2 regions of the Isoalcanivorax indicus genome follow, and region 1 is predicted to be linked to the other one. Evidence: predicted binding sites of a transcription regulator. Region 1 holds the regulator's gene; the other holds the start of a gene.
The links. Region 1 encodes LexA, which represses DNA repair genes until DNA is damaged. Its sites were predicted from a motif close to TACTGTNTANNTANACAGTA; they were not measured.
Positions count from the first base shown of each region.

Region 2: uvrA (excinuclease ABC subunit UvrA) is a predicted target of LexA. The motif match lies at 1,961-1,980, and genes of this name have one in related genera.

Region 1 is NZ_QGMP01000001.1:1,319,743-1,329,750, forward strand. It holds gene rmf (ribosome modulation factor) at 1-39, opposite strand, end outside; gene rlmKL (bifunctional 23S rRNA (guanine(2069)-N(7))-methyltransferase RlmK/23S rRNA (guanine(2445)-N(2))-methyltransferase RlmL) at 237-2,420, shown strand; gene DKW65_RS06095 (glutaredoxin family protein) at 2,410-2,640, shown strand; gene DKW65_RS06100 (Lcl C-terminal domain-containing protein) at 2,648-3,292, opposite strand; gene DKW65_RS06105 (hypothetical protein) at 3,535-4,803, shown strand; gene DKW65_RS06110 (TatD family hydrolase) at 4,781-5,620, opposite strand; gene DKW65_RS06115 (DUF1499 domain-containing protein) at 5,629-6,132, opposite strand; gene lexA (transcriptional repressor LexA) at 6,182-6,790, opposite strand; gene DKW65_RS06125 (cyclic nucleotide-binding domain-containing protein) at 6,959-7,618, shown strand; gene DKW65_RS06130 (universal stress protein) at 7,622-8,062, opposite strand; gene topA (type I DNA topoisomerase) at 8,196-10,008, shown strand, end outside.
Region 2 is NZ_QGMP01000004.1:98,551-108,558, forward strand. It holds gene DKW65_RS14935 (MFS transporter) at 1-960, opposite strand, end outside; gene DKW65_RS14940 (response regulator transcription factor) at 1,179-1,829, shown strand; gene uvrA (excinuclease ABC subunit UvrA) at 1,991-4,843, shown strand; gene DKW65_RS14950 (hypothetical protein) at 4,958-5,761, shown strand; gene DKW65_RS14955 (hypothetical protein) at 5,807-6,949, opposite strand; gene rplQ (50S ribosomal protein L17) at 7,547-7,942, opposite strand; gene DKW65_RS14970 (DNA-directed RNA polymerase subunit alpha) at 8,011-9,018, opposite strand; gene rpsD (30S ribosomal protein S4) at 9,039-9,665, opposite strand; gene rpsK (30S ribosomal protein S11) at 9,682-10,008, opposite strand, start outside.

The sequences.
Region 1 (10,008 bases):
GTAAGCACGGCTGAAGCGGTCACGTTTCTGTCTTTTCATCGACTGTACCTCATACGTTTTGGACGTTTGCGTTGTACACGTTTCTGGCGAGTCAGTTGAAGCGCGGGGCACCACATCACGGCACCGCGTGAATTTCAGTATGGATAACACACCGGGGTGGGTCTAATACCCATTGGCAATAGCCACCAGCGTTGTTAGACATAGGCCTTATAAGTGATGTACACCGAGACGCTGTTATGGATTTTGTGATTACCTGCCTGCCGGGCGTGGCGCCGCTGCTGGTGCGGGAACTGACCAGTCTGGGGCTTGACGCGGTGGAGCAGGGCGGCGCCGCGGCACGGCTCGGCGGCGGCCCGGAGGCGGCCATGCAGGCGTGCCTGCGCAGTCGTCTGGCCGAGCGGGTGTTGCTGCCGGTGGCGCGCTATGAAGGCGATCCGCTGGAGGCTGCGCCAGCCCTGGCCGAGGCCTTTGACTGGGCACAGCACACGGCGGGCGCGCCGGGCCTGCACTTGCGGGTAGACCACGAACGTGGCGTACGCGGCGACAGCCGGGTGACCGCCAGCCGCTTTCTGCGGGCTGCTCCGGCGTTGGCGCCGGCCCGCCGGGACAGCGCCGAGGGCGCCCTGTGCCTGCGTATGCAGGTGGGCGAGGCGGCCAGCGAACTGTTTGTCGATTTCAGTGGCGAATCCCTGCAACGGCGTGGCTATCGCCTGGCCGGCGGGCAGGCGCCCCTGCGCGAGACGCTGGCGGCGGCCATGCTGCTGGCCGCAGGGTGGCTGCAGGGCGAAGCGGCTGAAGCGGAACGTGAACACGCGGAGGCGGCGTCACGCAGCAAGCTGGTCGACCCCTTCTGCGGCAGTGGCACCTTGCTGATCGAGGCGGCCCTGATAGCGACCGGGCGGGCGCCCGGACTATTGCGCAGCGAGTTCGGCCTGCTGTACTGGCCGCAGATCGACCGTGCCGCCTGGCAACGGTTGCGCGAGGCCGCCCATGCCGAGATCCGTGAGGCGCCCGCGGGCGTGTCCCTGAAGGGGTTTGATGCCGACCCGGCGGTGCTGCGCCAGGCCCGTGCCAATGCTGAGCGCGCGGGCGTGCTGGGCCTGATTCACTTCGAGCGACGTGAACTGGGCAGCTTGCGCCAGCGCGACCTCGGCGTGGCGGGCGGTGATGGCAGCGACCTGCTCGTGGTCACCAACCCGCCCTGGGGCGAGCGGCTGGAAGACCAGGAGCAGGCGGGGTGGCTTTACCATGCGTTGGGCCAGACCCTGGCCCGGCATGCCCCTCAGGCCCGCGCGCTGGTGGTGGGGCACAAGGTCGAGATTCTGGACCGCACCGGGATGACGCTGACGGCCCAGTGGCGCGTGCGCAACGGCCCCTTGCAGGTCTGGCTGCGCGCCATGTCGCCGCAACGCCGGGCGCCAGCGCCGCCGTTGCGTGTCAGCGGCGAGGCCGCCTTCGATGTGCCGGAGCAGGCTCAGGCCCTGGTCAACCGGCTGCGCAAGAACAGCCGCCAGTTGCGTCGCTGGCTGGATCAGTCGGGCGTGCAGGCTTACCGGCTGTACGACCGTGACTTGCCGGAATTCAATGTCTCCATCGACATCTATGGTGAACGGGTGCTGGTGCACGAGTATGCACCGCCGAAAACCATCGACCCGAGCGCCGCCGAGCAGCGCCGGGTATGGGCGGTCAGCGCCGTGCGTGCTGCTCTGGGGGTGCACCGGGAGCAGGTATTCCTGCGGACCCGCAGCCAGCAACGGGGCAGCCGCCAGTACCAGAAGCTCGATCAGGCCGGTGAATATCTGGTGGTGGAAGAGGGCGCTGCGCGCTTGCTGGTGAATCTCAGAGACTATCTGGACAGCGGCCTGTTTCTGGATCATCGCCCGATGCGTTTGCGGCTGGCGGAAGAAGCCAGGGGCAAGCGTTTCCTCAATCTGTTCGGATACACCGGTGCGGCCACGGTGCATGCGGCGCTGGGCGGTGCCAGTCGCACCGTGACGGTGGATGCCTCCCGGCGTTACCTGGACTGGGCGGCCTGCAACATGGCGGCGAATGGTTTCAGCAGTGTTCAGCACGAGCGCGTGCGTGCCGACGTCATGAAATGGGTCACCGAGACGCAGGAACAGTTCGATCTGGTGTTCTGCGATCCGCCGACCTTCTCCAACAACAAGAGTCGTGATGACTTCGTGGTACAGCGTGATCATGCCGAACTGATTCGCCAGATCATGCGCCGCATGGAGCCGGGCGGGGTGCTCTACTTCTCCTGTAACTTCCGCGGTTTCCAGCTGGACGATCAGATCCGCCGCTGGTTTGTGGTGGAGGACATCAGTCGCTGGAGTATTCCCGAGGATTTCCGCCGCAACATGAAGATTCACTATTGCTTTGCGATTCGCCACGGCCATGGAGATGAGGATGCAGGTTGAGCTGCTGACGACCGCGGGATGTCATCTGTGCGATCAGGCCGAAGCGCTGCTGTGTCAGGCCCTGCCGGGCGTCGATATCATCAAGGTGGATATTGCTGAAGAGGACGCCCTGATCGAGCAATACGGCACCCTGATACCGGTGGTCCGGTATCAGGGGCGCGAACTGCGCTGGCCGTTCGGCTTGCTGGATGTTCGCGAACGGCTGCTCGCTTCGCGCTGACGTTTATCTAGTGCGCGCAGATGGGCCAGAGCTGGTTGGCTTGCCCCTTGTCGAGGGATGACTGAAAACCGCCCCCCGGTGAGCTCATGCTCTGTGCCCAGGCGTGGCCAGCGCTGGCCTGTGTGGAGCTCCAGTAGAGGCCGCCGGGCATGGAGACCAGTGCGGGTTGTATGAGGTTGACATACATCAGGTTGAGTTCGTCCTTGGAAGGAAGAAACCATTCGCAGCTACCCTGATCGTAATCCAGTGCGAGATGCACGGCGCGACCGTTCTGACCATCACTGGTCAGGCTGTTGGCAACGATATTCGTGTTTTGCTGGCCGGCGCCGATTCCGTCACTGGTGCCTGGAATGGAGTAGCCCGCCCCGCCAGCGGTGCTGGCCCACATGAACAGCACATTAAGGGATGGTCCGACCCGGAACGATATACGATTTGGAGCGGCTTCCAGATAGCTGAACGTATAGTCGTCATTGTTATCGACGAAGAAGATGGTGCCTCCATTGGGGCCAGTATCTCCGATCACGAGCCCGCCTGAGTCGATGATGTCGCTGGTGCCCTCACCGCCACCGCTGCTGCCACCGCATGCCGTAGCCAGAAATGCCAGAACCAGTAACGCGCTACTGCAGGGCAACCTGCTGCGTGATGCGTTCATATCCATTTTCCTCGTCATATCGGTATCGGGAGCCCAGTCCCGCCCGCCTATTGGATATCGGAACTGCCGACCTGCCTATCACACAACCGGGGTAGCCGGGGGTACCCCGTGCGATCCAGCGCAGCGTGGGTGAGTGAAGGGTTAGCCCGATCCGGGCATTGTTCGCGGCGCTGCGCTGACGTCTTATTTGTGGTTTCAAACACACAGAGAAAAACATCATGGAAACGATGGAGAGACGGTCGTTGTCGACAGCACGATGGGCGGCGGGTTGGCTGTTGGTGGGCTTGCTGGGGGCAGGTGTTGGCTTGGCCGGCTGCGGGGGCTCCTCGGGGGGTGGCGGTACCCCGCCCGCAAACGGAGACCCCGGCCCGGGTGGCCCCGGTGACGATCCCGGTGATGACCCGGGCAATGACGATGAAGGGGACTGGGTTACCCTGGGCGCGCCCATTCCTGTGGGGGTTATCCAGACAAGCATCGGGTCGCGCCTGGTCGCTGATGGCAACGGGCGTATCTATTCGCTTTCTGCGTCAATGGCCTCGCCGCCGCGTCTGAACGCCTGGGTCTACGAAAATGACGAGGATGGCTGGCAGGATCTGGAGCCGGGCAATATTCGTGTGGATGACAAGGCGTTCAATCCGGCCGTGGCGGCCGGGGATGATGGCTTCTCCATGATCTATCATCGGGGCTGGGAAAGCCGGGATATTGCTGTAGTGCATTATTCGACGGAAGACGGCTGGGGCACGCCTGCCGTGGTGGTGCCCAGTAACGTCTCCCACGGCAAGGCGCGTGCGGCCTCAGTGGGTGATACACGGCATCTGGCCATGATGGACAGCGATGGCGCTCTGAAAATATGGTCGATGGAAGGCTCGGAAGCGCCGGGTACACCGATCAACGGCCCGGCCGGTATCGGCGGCGTCATGAACTGGGACCTGTCGGCGACCGGGAGCAGCGTCACGCTGGCATGGCGCGCCGGGTCACCGGCGCAGCTGAATGTGGGAGGCTGGTCCGGCAGCGAGTGGGTGACGTTGAACAGCGTGCCTGCGCCTGATTCCTTGTTGGCCGTGGCCCTGGCGAGTACGTCATCGTCGCAGTACCTGTTGCGCAGTACCGGCGCCTGGGCGCAAGGCTCAGCGCTGTCGGCCGATGTCACAGCGATCATCGCCGATGGCGCCGGGAGCAGCCCGGTGGTGCCGCTCCCGCCGTTCACCGAGAACATCCATACCCTGCCGTACTACGACATTCACGTGGACAGTGCGCTTCTGCCCTGGGTGGTCTGGGTAGAGTATGAGGATGATCCCTTTGACGATGACCGAGCACGTCTGTATGTGGCCCGGGGTGTGTCCGGCACTGAAGAGGCGATTGAGTGGGAGTTGGTGGGTGACGGGAAAGTCGTTCCCTACGATGACAGCATCCCCGGCGCGGTTTCCAGTGCGCTGATCAATGACGTGCCCTACGTACAGTTCCGTGACGGTGGCTCGAATCTGCGCGTTATGTATTACCAGACGGACTGAACAGGCGAAGGCTGTTTGCCCAGGTGCATCGGGCAACGTCAATGGCGCTCTCGTCGCGACAGCTGGCGAGGGCGCGCACGATCCAGGGGAGCAGTGCCGGCTCGTTGCGGCCGCGCACCGGGGGTTTCTCCGGCAGATCGCGCGGCAGCAGATAGGGGCAGTCGGTTTCCACCAGAAGGCGCGCTGCGGGGATATTGGGCACCAGAGCCCGCAGATCACCGCCGCGTCGTTCGTCACAGATCCAGCCGGTAATGCCGATATGGCAATCCATATCCAGATAATCGAACAATGCCCGACGGTTGTCGGTAAAACAGTGCACCACCACATTCGTCAGCCGGTCGCGATGGTCGCGCAGTATCGGCAGAAAACGGTCATGGGCATCGCGCTGATGCAGGAACACGGGTTTGCCCAGTTGGCACGCCAGCGCGAGTTGTTCGGCAAAGGCCTTCTCCTGCTGCGGACGGGGTGAGAAATCCCGATTGAAATCCAGTCCGGTTTCGCCGATGGCGCGCACCTGGGGATGTGTGGCCAGCTCTGCCAAGGCAGAGAGAGCAGGCTGGTCGCAGTCACTGGCATGATGCGGGTGGATGCCGACGGTGGCGGACAGGCCAGGGTGCGCTTGTGCCAGGGCCAGCGCAGCCTCGCTGGACACCAGACTGGTTCCGGTCACCAGTTGCTGCTGTACGCCAGCAGCGTGGGCCCGCTCCAGCACGGCGTCCAGATCGCCGGCAAAACGTTTGTCCGTCAGGTTGACGCCGATGTCCATCAGGGGCATCGGCGTTGCATTGTCATCGAGGATCGGATCATGTGCGCGCATGGCGCGCATTATTCCGCAGCGTGCGGGGCAGTCTCAAGCGCTTCGCGCAGTTGTTCGACGCGGCGACGGTTGGCGCCCATGTCGTGGTAGCCGATACGTGACGAGGAGCGCACCTGAATCATGCCGTCTGGCTGAATCCAGAAGTTCACATCATCCCTGAAGCGCATCAGGCGAGTCCGGAACACGGCATGGATATGTATCGCGTCGCCGGTCACGATGCGAGTCCAGTCAACGCGGGGCAGCTCATCGAGCAGGGCCGTCAGGCGTGCTTCAGCACTGGCGAGGCTATCGCCGCCGCGCAGCGGGGCCACCTGCCGGTCTTCCCGGGTTTCCAGGCTGGATACGCAATGAGGGGCATCGGGGCAGGCGGGCAGGGCTTCATGCATGGCGTTGCCCCGGGCCTGTGGGGTGTCGGCCCGTGCGGGTGTCGACATCATCATGAGCGTGGTCACCAGAGCCATCACCAGCATGGCGAATGGACGTGTATCGAATGACGAGCAGGTTGTCCGCATATCAGGTGCCCTCTCAGGTGCCCTTATGACCGACAGCATGCGGCCATATCTAGTGAACGTCGCGAATCAGGCCGACAAAGATGCCTTCGATCACCAACTGATCCTCGCCCACGATAATCGGCGAGTAATCCTCGTTGGCGGGCAGCAGGGCGGCCTTGCCATTGCTCAATTTGAGGGTCTTTACCGTGACGTCGTCGTCAATGCGTGCGACCACGATCTGGCCGTCGCGGGCGGTCTGGGACTTGCGCACGGCAATCAGGTCACCATCGAGGATGCCGACATCCTTCATGCTGTCGCCCTGGACTCGCAGCAGGTAGGTGGGGCGCTGGCGAAACAGGCCCTGGGGCACTGGCACGCTGCGTTCCACGTTCTCTATGGCTTCGATGGGCAGGCCTGCGGCGACCTTGCCGACGACAGGCAGTTCATCATCGGGCCACAGGGCGGCGTCCAGCAACTGGATGCCCCGGGAGCGGTCATTATGCAGGCGGACATAGCCCTTGCGTTCCAGAGCGCGCAGGTGATCTGAGGCGGCATTCTTCGACTGGAAGCCCATTTCCGCCGCCAGCTCGGCCCGGGTCGGGGCCATGCCGGTATCAGAGAGAAACTGGCGAATACAGTCCAGCACCTGCTGCTGTCGAAATGTCAGTTTGTCGCTCATAACCTGTCCTCTGGCACGTATCTGTCCTGATCCTAGCATGATGACTGTCGAAAAGAACAGTGTTTTTTGGACAGCTTGTCGTCAGGGGTGTACGCATGTCGGCTGAGCGTTGCCGTCGTTCCCGGTGGCGACTAGGATTGGCATCGATTTGCACGAGCTGGAGGGGGAATGAAGCAGGCAGATAGCACGACCTGGCCGTTGCACCGCATCAAGGGGTTGCTGGCAGGGGTGCCTTTCTTCAATGAGGTGCTGCGTCAGGATGCGCAGCAGTTTGATGCGTTACTGGCCCATTGCGAGGTGCTGGTCGCGGGTCCGGGGGACACGGTCATTCGTCAGGGGGATGGCGACAACTGTCTGTATTTTCTGTTACGCGGGCAGCTGGCGGTGATGGCGGAGCAGCCGCAGCAGCGTGAGCAGGTGCTCAACTACATCTCGCCGGGCGAGGTGTTCGGCACCCTGGCCATGCTCCGCGAAACACCGCGCAGCGCCACCATCCGGGTGGATGACGCGACTCGCGAGGCGGTGCTGGCGCGCATCGACTATGTCTTTTTCAGCAACATCCGTGACTTCAGTGTGTTTTCACTGGAAACCAAGCTGTCTTTCTATCACATGCTGGTGCACAACATCCGCTGGACCCTGGAAGTGAACCGCATGCAAGACCCGGATCACGAGGTGGTCAGCCTGCTGCGCAAGGTGCCGATGTACACGGGGGAGCGGGGTACGGATGCGGAACTGGAAGCACTGCATGGCCAGGCGCACATGCTGGCAGAGTTGCTGTGCCGCTGGAATGAAACGCCCACACAGGGCGGGGCCATGCAACTGACCTGAGCCTTACTTGCGGGCGATCTTCACCGCCAGCACGTCGCAATGGGCGCCGGGCACCACACCGCGTGCCGTCGAACCCAGCAGCAGGGCGAGTCCGGTGCGGGTGTGGCTGCCGACAACGATCAGGTCGGCGCCCAGGGCGTCGGCCTTGTCCTGGATGGTCTTCTCGATGGAGCCCAGCTCCACATGAACCTGGTTGGCTGGCACGGCGAATTCGGCGGCATAGGTGTCGATGTTCTCCCGGGCCTGCTGCATCAGGCTGGCCTGCAGGTCCGACACATCCATGGGGACATCGGCACCGTAGGCCAGGGCCAGCGGTTCGATCACATGCAGCAGGTGCAGGCGGCCACCACCGCCCTCGCAGATCGAGGCGGCGCGGGACAGGACGCAGCGTGATTCCTCGCTGCCATCAATGGCGACCAGCACTTCCCGATAGGTTCCGCCCATGGCTCACACCCTCCTTTTCATACCTTATGGTTTAGCACAGCCGGGGGGGCCTGAAAACAGGTTCCTTGACCTTGACCGGCAACGCTTGCGTAAATAGGCGGCCTTTGTGGGCGCCGGACGAGTAAGAGATCTGATGGGTAAATCGCTAGTCATTGTCGAGTCACCGGCCAAGGCCAAGACCATTAACCGCTACCTGGGCGACGGCTTCGTTGTGAAGTCCAGCGTCGGCCATGTGCGGGATCTGCCGGTGAGTGGCGGCTCGCGCAGCACGCCCGCTGACCGGGCAAAGGAAGCGGCCTATACCCGTTCCCTGCCACCGGAGGAGCGTGCTCGCTACAAGCAGAAAAAAGCACGGGATCAACTGGTCAATCGCATGGGCGTCGACCCGGACAAGGGCTGGGACGCGCGCTATGAGATATTGCCCGGCAAGGAAAAGGTGATCGACGAACTGAAACGGCTGGCGCAGAACGCCGACCGCATCTACCTCGCCACTGACCTTGACCGCGAGGGGGAAGCCATTGCCTGGCACCTGCGGGAAGTGATTGGCGGCGATGACGAGCGCTTTGACCGGGTAGTGTTCAACGAGATCACCCGCAAGGCCATTCAGGAAGCCTTCAAGGAGCCCGGCAAGCTCGACATGCACCGTGTGGAAGCCCAGCAGGCGCGGCGTTTCCTCGACCGCGTGGTGGGTTTCATGGTGTCGCCGCTGCTCTGGGACAAGATCGCCCGCGGCCTGTCCGCAGGCCGTGTCCAGTCGGTGGCGGTGGAGCTGGTGGTCGAGCGCGAGCGCGAAATCCGCGCCTTCCGCCCCGAAGAGTACTGGGAACTGCATACCGATACGGCCGCACCGCAAGGTGAGGCCGTGCGTCTGGCCCTGGCCCGTGTCGCGGGCCATAATTTCCGTCCGGACAATGAAGCGGCAGCCCGGGCTGCGGAAACGGCCCTGCGTGAGGCCGGTGAACTGGAAGTCCGGGGTCGCGAAGATCGCCCGACACGGTCGAAGCCTTCGGCGCCGTTCATCACCTCGACCCTGCAACAGGCGGCCAGCACCCGCCTGGGCTACAGCGTCAAGAAGACCATGACCCTGGCCCAGCGCCTGTATGAAGCCGGGCACATTACCTATATGCGTACCGACTCCACCAACCTCAGCGCGGACGCCGTGGCGGCCTGCCGCAACTGGATTGGTGCCGAACTGGGCGAGCGCTACCTGCCCGAGAAGCCGATCAACTACTCCAGCCGTGATGGCGCCCAGGAAGCGCACGAAGCCATTCGTCCGTCGGATGTGCAGCGCACCGCAGAATCCCTCAGCGACATGGAGCGCGATGCCAAGCGCCTCTATGAACTGATTCGTAACCAGTTCATTGCCTGCCAGATGCCACCGGCTGAGTACCTGAGCACCACGGTGACGGCCGTCAGCGGCGACCATGAACTGAAGGCCAAGGGCCGCATCCTCAAGTTTGATGGCTGGACCCGCATCCTGCCGCCGATGTCCCGGACCAAGGGTCAGGAAGATGTGGTGCTGCCGCCGCTGGAGGCGGGCGACCGGCTGCGCATCACCCATATCGACACCACCCAGCATTTCACCAAGCCGCCGGCGCGCTACACCGAAGCCAGCCTGGTGAAGGAACTGGAGAAGCGCGGTATCGGCCGACCGTCCACCTACGCAGCGATTATCTCCACCATTCAGGATCGCGGTTATGTGCGCCAGGACAACCGGCGTTTCTATGCCGAGAAGATGGGCGACATCGTCACCGACCGTCTGGCGGAGTGCTTCCCCGACCTGATGGACTACGGCTTTACGGCGAGCATGGAAGAAACCCTCGACCGCATCGCCTCCGGCGAACTGAAGTGGCGCGATGTGCTGGATGACTTCTACCGCGATTTCGTTCGCAAGCTGGAGGCAGCGCAGGGGGAAACGGCGGGCAAGCAGGCCCAGGGCGGTATGC
Region 2 (10,008 bases), on a different contig from region 1:
ATTGAAGGCCGAGAAGAACACAAACAGCGCCAGCGCGAAGTGCCACAGCTGCTGTTGCGCCAGCGCCAACAGGACCATGGCCACACCCAGCAACCCCACCGCCAGCATTTTGACAGGACGAACGCCACGCCGTTCCGAAGCAATGATCAGCGGTATCATTACCCCCACGCTGGCCACCAGCACCACCAGGTACAACAAGCTGTGGCGCACCAGTGGCAGACCCACCCGGTCGGCCAGCAGCCCGGGCACCACCACAAACACGGCTGTCAGCACCGCATGCAGGATGAAGATACCGGTATTCAGGCGCCACAGCATCGGGTCACGCAGAATACGCCGCAAACGCGGCCCCAGGGGCAACGCCGGCTCACGCACCCGCAGACGCGGGTTCGGCACCCAGATGAGCACCACCAGCATTCCCCCCAGAGCCAGCAGTGTAGACAGCCAGAACAGCCCGGACAGCCCGAGCCACGCCGCAAGCGCAGGCCCCAGGATCAGGGCCAGCAGGAATGCGGCCCCCACGGACATGCCAATACCGGCCATCGCCCGCGTACGATGATCTTCGGACACCACATCGGCAACCAGCGCCATCACCACGGCAGCAATCGCCCCGGCCCCCTGCAGGGCGCGCCCCAGGATAACGCCGTGAATCGACTCTGCCAGTGCCGCGACCACCCCACCCAGCGCGAACAGCAGCAGCCCCGCCAGGATCACCGGGCGCCGCCCCACCCGATCAGAGAGCATGCCAAACGGCAATTGCAGCAGCGCCTGCATGAGCCCGTAGGCGCCCACGGCCATACCGATCAGAAAGGGCGTGGCGCCGGGCAATGCCGCGCCATAGACCGCAAACACTGGCAGCAGCATGAACAAACCGAACATGCGCAGGGCAAAGATCGAGGCCAGGGCCCCGGTGACGCGCACCTCGGCCCGCACCAGCGCGGATCGCGGAGAACTACTGTTCATGGTCTTCCAGGCGGCATACAGAAAGGTCGCGAGTGTAGCAGAAAGCGCTCGGCTGAGGAGTAAAGGGAGTACTTCGATGCAGGGTTAAATTGAACCACCCACCAACTGGTGATAAATTAGCCGTGAATAAGTGTTTATTCGTAGAGCCCTCCCGGACGACCCACCCGCTGTCCAAGGATAGCGGGCCCGATAATTAGAGAAACAGGGAAAGAAGACAGATGCCCCCCTTCGTCAGTGAACATCAGGTATACGTGGCCGGCGGCCAACAGCTGCAGAACTCGCTGTTGGCGGAGTTCCTGGGCAAACAGGACGTCAGCGCCCGCAGCCTCAAGCGCATCCAGGATGTGACCGCCGAGGAACTCGATCAGGTGGGCCAGGCCCTGTTCCTGGTGGACTTCAGCACCATCGACATTAACGACACCATCGCGCATCTGCTGGAGATCGATCCGCAAATCGATACCGACCTGTTCATTGCGGTATTCAACGTGGACGAGGAAGACTCCCTGTCACGCCTCGCTGGCCTGCCAATGGTCAACGGCGGCTTCCTGCATGACTGCCCGCAGGATCTGTTGCTCAAGGGCATCCGGGCCATGTTCGAGGGCGAACTGTGGCTGCCGCGCAAGGTGCTGCAGCAGTATCTGATGAAGAGCCGGGCCTTCAACAAGACCTTCTCGCGCAGCGAGGTCAACCTGACGGACCGCGAGGTCGAAGTGCTCAAGGTCATGGCCACCGGGGCCAAGAATTCAGACATTGCCCGCTCACTCAACCTGAGCCCGCATACCATCAAGACGCACATTTACAACATCTTCAAGAAAATCAACGCCTCCAACCGCCTGCAGGCGGTGAACTGGGCCCAGGAAAACCTCTGACCTCCTGCCTCCCCGGTGCCCTCGCCCGCACCGGGGTAACGTCCGACACTGCTGCCATATTCTGTCACCACAACCCGGCACTCTCCTGATCCTCACATGCCTGTCACTAGGCTGAACGATTCCTTATACTACCCTGTCATTTTGACCAGTACCGGATGCCCATGGACAAGATCCTGGTGCGTGGCGCGCGCACGCACAATCTGAAGAACGTCGACCTCGATATCCCTCGCGACAAGCTGGTGGTGATCACCGGGCTGTCCGGCTCGGGCAAGTCATCACTGGCCTTCGACACACTGTACGCCGAGGGACAGCGCCGCTATGTGGAGTCGCTGTCCACCTACGCACGGCAGTTCCTGTCGATGATGGAAAAGCCCGATGTCGATCATATCGAAGGCCTGTCGCCCGCGATTTCCATCGAGCAGAAATCGACCAGCCATAACCCGCGCTCCACGGTCGGTACCATTACCGAAATCTACGACTATCTGCGCTTGCTCTACGCCCGTGTCGGTGAGCCACGCTGCCCCGAACACGACGCACCGCTGGCCGCCCAGACCGTCAGCCAGATGGTGGACCAGGTGCTGGCCATGCCCGAGGGCAGCAAGTTGATGTTGCTCGCGCCTGTCGTGCGCGACAAGAAAGGCGAACACCTGCATCTGTTCGATCAACTGCGTGCGCAGGGTTTCGTACGTGCGCGCGTTAATGGCCGCGTCACCGATCTGGACGATGTGCCGGAACTCGACAAGCAGAAGAAGCACACCATCGAAGTCGTTGTAGATCGCTTCAAGGTACGCGCCGACCTGCAGAATCGTCTGGCCGAATCCTTCGAGACGGCACTGGAGCTGGCCGACGGCATCGCCGTGATCGCACCGATGGAAGGCCATGATGCCGAGGTCGTCTTTTCTGCACGCTTCGCCTGCCCACACTGCGGCTACAGCATCCCGGAACTGGAGCCACGGCTGTTTTCCTTCAACAATCCAGCGGGCGCCTGCCCGACCTGCGACGGCCTGGGCGTCAAGCAGTTCTTTGATGAAGACAAGGTGGTCATCCAGCCCTCCGCCTCCCTGGCCGAAGGCGCTATTCGTGGCTGGGATCGTCGCAACGTCTACTATTTCCAGATGCTGACATCGCTGGCCAGCCACCTGGGCTTTGCCATCGATACACCGTTCAACAAGCTGCCGAAAACCGTACGCCGCAAGATACTCCATGGCACTGGCAACGAGACCGTGGAGTTCCGCTATCTCAATGATCGCGGCGATATCGTCAAGCGCAAGCATCCGTTCGAAGGCATCATCCCGAACATGGAACGGCGCTACCGCGATACCGAATCCGACGCCGTCCGTGAGGACCTGGCCAGCTTCCTGAGCACCTCGGACTGCCCGGACTGCGGCGGCTCGCGTTTGCGGGAATCTGCTCGCCATGTGTTTATCAACGGCCGCAACCTGCCGGATGTCGTGCGCCTGCCGGTGGGCAAGGCCAGCGACTATTTCGGCAAGCTGAAACTGCCAGGCCACCGGGGCGAGATCGCCGACAAGATTCTCAAGGAAATTCGCGAGCGCCTGCAGTTCCTGGTCAACGTGGGCCTGGACTACCTGTCCCTGGCACGCAATGCCGACACTCTGTCGGGCGGCGAAGCCCAGCGTATCCGCCTGGCCTCACAGATCGGGGCCGGCCTGGTCGGCGTCATGTATGTGCTGGACGAACCCTCCATCGGGCTGCACCAGCGCGACAATGAGCGCCTGCTGCAAACCCTGACGCGCCTGCGCGACCTCGGCAACACCGTACTGGTGGTGGAACACGACGAAGATGCCATCCGCGGCGCCGACCATGTCATCGACATCGGCCCCGGGGCCGGTGTGCACGGTGGCGAAGTGATTGCCCAGGGTACGGCCAAACAGATTGCCGCGAATCGCAAATCACTCACCGGCGATTATTTGTCCGGCCGCAAGGGGATCGCCATCCCGGCCAACCGGGTCAAACCGGACGGTCGCTGGCTGACCCTGGAAGGCGCCACCGGCAACAATCTCAAGGATGTCACCCTGAAGCTGCCTCTCGGGCTGTTTACCTGTGTGACCGGCGTCTCCGGGTCTGGCAAATCCACACTGATCAATAACACGCTCTATCCCGTCGCCGCCACGGAACTCAATGGCGCCACCACCCTGCGAGCGGCGGCCCATTCGCACATTGACGGCATGGATCAGTTCGACAAGGTCATCGATATCGACCAGAGCCCCATCGGCCGCACACCGCGCTCTAACCCGGCTACCTACACCGGCCTGTTCACGCCAATCAGGGACCTGTTCGCCGGCACCCAGGAAGCCCGTGCACGGGGTTACAAGGCGGGCCGCTTCAGCTTCAACGTACGCGGCGGCCGCTGCGAAGCCTGCCAGGGCGACGGCGTCATCAAGGTCGAGATGCATTTCCTGCCAGATATCTACGTGCCCTGCGAGGTCTGCCACGGCAAGCGCTACAACCGGGAAACGCTGGAGATTCTCTACAAGGGCCGCAGCATCTATGAGGTGCTGGCAATGACGGTCGAGGACGCTCGGGAATTCTTTGACGCAGTCCCGGCGCTGGCGCGCAAGTTGCAGACACTGATGGATGTGGGCCTGAGCTATATCACTCTGGGACAGGCCGCTACCACGCTTTCCGGCGGTGAAGCACAACGGGTCAAGCTGGCGCGGGAGCTGTCCAAGCGGGACACCGGACGGACGCTTTACATCCTCGACGAGCCCACCACCGGGCTGCACTTTCATGACATCCAGCAGCTACTGACCGTGCTGTTCCGTCTGCGCGACCACGGCAACACCATCGTCGTGATCGAACACAACCTGGACGTGATCAAGACAGCGGACTGGGTCGTGGACCTGGGCCCCGAAGGGGGCGACGGTGGCGGGCAGATCATCGCCGAAGGTACGCCGGAGGACGTGGCAAAGGCCAAGGGCAGTCATACAGGGCGCTTTCTGAAAGGTATGCTGCCGGCGGCATCTCCTTCCAGACGCAAGAAGCAGGCCTGAGCGGCGCAACACGCTATCGCCTCTATACCCATCAGCGCCACTCGACGCTACACTGAACAGCCCCCGGCGGGGAGAACCGGGGGCTGCTGTCAGATACACGCTATGGGGATCATCATGTCATTTCATATCCGAACTGTGCTGCCCGTAATTGGCGGCCTCGTACTCCTGGGCGGCTGCCAGGGGCTCGGCAACCTGTCCGAGAACATGAGTTGCAACGAAATCTGTGTTCAGGACCATCCCTCATTTCCGGAAGACCAGGCCGTGCTGGCCGAACTGAATACTCTGGTCGTACTGGAACCCGATTTTGTCACGGAAGTCCGTGCGGGTAACGGCGAGGTTCTGGAGCGTATTACACGCATGGAGCACGCCGGCCTGGATTTTTGGGAAACTGTGGAGCGACACGGGAACGCCTACGGCTTCACGCAAAGCTACCTGCCCTACTCCGAAGACCATGCAGCACCTGTTGCGGCACTGCACGCCGCCATTTGGGCAGACGAAGTCCAGGTAGAACAGCTACGCAGGGGGCAAAGCGCGAACCCCTTTGCCAGCAAGGACCTCGGGGCACCTACCCAAGTGGAGCAGGTATCCCTTGACGATGACCTGCGAGCCATATTGCCTGATCAACACTGCTGTTTGATGATCACACGCCATCGGGGCTGGAGGCTGACCCGCGGCAGTGCCACCAGCAGCCAGATCGCTGACGCCATTTCCCATTCTTTTGGTACCGGCGCCAGAGGTTTCAATGCTACCGCCGATGCGGTGATCGACGCCGCAGTGATCGATGTGGAAAGCGGGGCAATTCTCTGGTCTGCGCGCCTGATCGGTCCGGACGATCCAGCCAGATGGCGCAGCATCATCGCCCGCTACTACAACCCGGTTAATAACGCCGCCCTCGCTCAGCGCCGCGCCGCTCGTTGAGCGACATCGGCAGAAAGAGGCGGGGCGACAACCGATGGTTATGCTCTAGAAAAGCGGGCCCTGGCAGCTGCCTGTCGTATAGTTGGCGCCATAAACGTATACGCACTGGACGTTGACGCCGCTCGCCCCTGCGCTGTGCGTGTAATGGGTAGAACCCAGCTGACTTGCGCCTACCCGGACAATGCCCCCGGCATCGGACAGGCGCAAGAAATGATCGCTGGCGCCACCATTGCCGCTGATCAGCACTGAGTGGTTAACATTGATGCGCGCCGTGGACGACCCCACAAACAAGGGGTCTCGCGTGGCTGACCCCGTCAGGGTAATGCGCGTCTGATCCAGGTTGACGATCGGGTTGCTACCGCCCAGCCGCACGCCCATCAGTGTGCCGCCATTATTGTGCGCGACAACACGCAGGTTCCTGGCATTGATGGCGTTATTGCTGCCCGTGATCATTTCCAGTGCATAGGCGGTGGTGGCACTGCTGCCAGCCATATCGATGCGCAAACCATCAATATTGACCACCGAATTACTGCCCGCTATGGATAGCGACGCCTGGGTGTTGCCACTGAGGTTGTGCAGGATACGCGAGTTGCGTACCAGCAGCGACGCGCCGCTTACGGCTATTCCGGGCTGCACCGAGGTGCCCGTGCCGCCTACCAGTATCTCGACGTTGGTCACGCTCGCATTGGCGATGCTCGTGGCACGCAGTGGCGCCGCACCCGTGGCGCTACCGGTGGCGGCCAGCGTCACATCACTGACCCCGGAGTTGTTCGCCAATATCACGGTGTTAGACCCGTTACCAGTGATGCGCGTCGCACCGGGGCCAGCCCCCTGAATATAGACATGCGGCGACAGCGTCGCGGCGCTGCCACCGATGTTGAAAACGCCGGGCGCCAGACGGACCAGATACTGATTGCTGGCGCTCGGCGCGCCATTGATGGCTGAGAGAGACGCCGGATCCAGCGCATCCAGCAGAAGGCTCCCACTGACCGTATCGCTGGCACCAGGTACCCGATTGACGTTGATGATGTTGCGCGGGGCCGCGTACTCGAAATTCTCATTGACCTCATCGGCCAGCGCCGGATCACCGGGAGAGAAAATATGCGGCATGCCCGCCGCTCCGGCATTCAGCGCGGGCATCAACAGCAGGGCAAGCACCGCTGCTGACCAAATTGGCTGTCCATTCATGAGCCTTGACTCCCTTGTGTTGTGGCCTGTACCAAGGCTGAGCTCAGCACCAGCTATTGCCGTCCCAGTCGAAATCGCCCCATTGGCTTTCACAGGGGCCCGCGGGGTCTGGCGGTGCGTCACCCCCACCACCGGAAGCACCGCCACCGCAGCCCGTCAGGATCGTGACAGCGACGCTTAGCAGAAGCATGTGGCGCAAATAGCCCAGGGGGTGCCGGTTATCCATTACGGCTGCGGTTATCACGATGATGTCTCCAGTAGTCCGCTCGCGTCTTCCTGAGTCCTGACCTTCATTAGTCCTGATTAGGGCGAACAGGGCGGCCACGAACAAGGCCATACTCCGGCCAGCGTTGATCGACGGGATGCCACAGGCATCAGACCGTGAGGCCGGGCGCATCGGCCGCGAGCGGCGTTGCATACCGGGAAACATTCGGGGAGGTCAGACAGGGAGCTCAGACAGGAGAGGCACGACGGGAGATCACAAAAACGAAAAAGGCCGGGCGAGTGCCCGGCCTTTTTCTTGAAGTGCTGTCTTGAAGCGCAGTCTTGACGCTATTTCACGCCGATGGGCGCCTGCACAGCGCCCTTTACTGAGACTTATTCGGCCTCAGCAGTCTCGGCAGCAGCGCCAGCCTGCGGACGATCCACCAGCTCGACGTACGCCATAGGCGCGTTGTCGCCGGCACGGAAGCCCATCTTCAGGACGCGCATGTAACCACCCGGACGGCTCTTGTAGCGCGGGCCCAGTTCGTTGAACAGGATGCCCACGGCTTCTTTCGAGCGAGTGCGGGAGAACGCCAGACGACGGTTGGCCACGGAGTCTTCCTTGGCCAGCGTGATCAGGGGCTCGGCTACACGACGCAGTTCCTTGGCTCTCGGCAAGGTCGTCTTGATAGCACCGTGTTCGAACAGCGACACCGCCATGTTGCGGAACATCGCGGCGCGATGTGCGCTGGTCCGGTTGAATTTTCTGCCACTTTTGCGATGACGCATGGTTCCAATTCCTTCATTCGGGGCGTCTCACGACGCCCGCTTGACTATCGATAATGTGCCAGCGCCTCTCAGCGCAGTTTGCTGGTCAGGCGGTCGTCGTCACGCAGGCTGGCCGGCGGCCAGCTTTCCAGACGCATACCCAGCGACAGACCCTTGGAGGCCAGAACGTCCTTGATCTCGGTCAGGGACTTCTTGCCCAGGTTCGGGGTCTTCAGCAGCTCTACTTCAGTGCGCTGAACCAGATCACCGATGTAGTAGATGTTCTCAGCCTTCAGGCAGTTGGCCGAACGCACGGTCAACTCGAGATCGTCAACCGGACGCAGCAGGATCGGATCAACTTCCTCACGCTCCTGTTTCGGCTCCGGTTTGCGGTCCTGCTCGAGGTCCACAAATACCGCGATCTGCTGCTGCAGAATGGTGGCAGCACTGCGAATCGCGTCTTCCGGGTCAATCGTCCCGTTGGTTTCGAGGTCGATGACCAGCTTGTCCAGGTCAGTGCGCTGTTCAACCCGGGCAGCTTCCACCACATAGGCCACACGCATGACAGGGCTGTAGCTCGCATCAATCTGCAGACGGCCAATACCACGGGTCTCGTCGTCCTCGCTAACGCGCGCATCTGCCGGCACATAGCCACGACCGGAGGTCACCTTGAGCTTCATTTTCAGCTCGGTGTCACCAGTGATGTTGCAGATCACGTGGTCAGGGTTGACGATCTCGACGCTGTGATCGCGCTGAATATCGGCAGCAGTGACAACACCCGGCCCTTTTTTGGCCAGTTCCAGGTTGGCTTCACCACGGTCGTTCAGGCGCAGTGCCACACCTTTGAGGTTCAGGAGGATGTTGATCACATCTTCCTGAACGCCCTCGACGGAGGAGTACTCGTGCTGGACCCCGTCGATTTCCACCTCGGTGATCGCAGCCCCATGCATGCTGGACAGCAGGATGCGGCGCAGCGCCGTGCCCAGGGTATGGCCGAAACCACGCTCCAGAGGCTCGAGCACGACCTTGGCATGTGTTGGGCTGATCGCGTTGATCGCGATCGAGCGAGGCGTGAGAAAGTCGTTCACGGCGGTCATAGGGCTCCCTCAGGCTGTCCTTACTTGGAATACAGCTCGACGATCAGGTTCTCGTTGATCTCGGCCGGCAGGTCGATGCGCTCGGGCAGGGCCTTGAAAGTCCCCTCGAGTTTTTTCTCGTCCACTTCAATCCAGCTGGCGAAACCACGCTGCTGGGCCAGGTCCATGGCGTTCTTCACGCGCAACTGGTTTCTGGCCTTCTCACGCACGGAAACCACGTCACCCGGACGCACCTGGTAGGATGCCACATTAACGATCTGGCCATTGACCAGGATCGCACGGTGGCTCACCAGCTGGCGCGCCTCGGAGCGGGTGGCACCGAAGCCCATACGGTATACAACATTGTCCAGACGGCCTTCCAGCAGCTGAAGCAGCACTTCGCCGGTGGCACCGCGTGAACGAGCGGCTTTCTTGTAATAGCCGCGGAACTGTTTCTCCAGCACACCGTACATACGGCGCACTTTCTGTTTTTCGCGCAGCTGCACGCCGTAATCGGACAGACGACCCATGCGGCGGCTGGCAGCAGCCTGGCCGGGCGCCTGTTCCGCCTTGCACTTGGAATCCAGAGGGCGAATACCGCTCTTCAGAAACAGATCAGTGCCTTCACGACGGGAAAGCTTGCACTTGGGACCGATGTATCTTGCCATCTTGCTCTAACTCCCGTTACACGCGGCGTTTTTTCGGCGGCCGGCAGCCGTTATGCGGAATCGGTGTGACGTCAGAAATGCTGGTGATCTTGTAACCACAGGCATTCAGCGCACGCACCGAGGATTCACGACCCGGACCCGGGCCCTTGACCCGCACTTCCAGATTCTTCAGACCGTAGTCCTTGGCGGCATTACCCGCGTTCTCTGCGGCCACCTGGGCTGCGAACGGGGTGCTTTTGCGCGAACCACGGAAACCGGCACCACCCGAGGTCGCCCAGGACAGCACATTGCCCTGACGATCAGAGATGGTGATGATGGTGTTGTTGAAGGACGCGTGTACGTG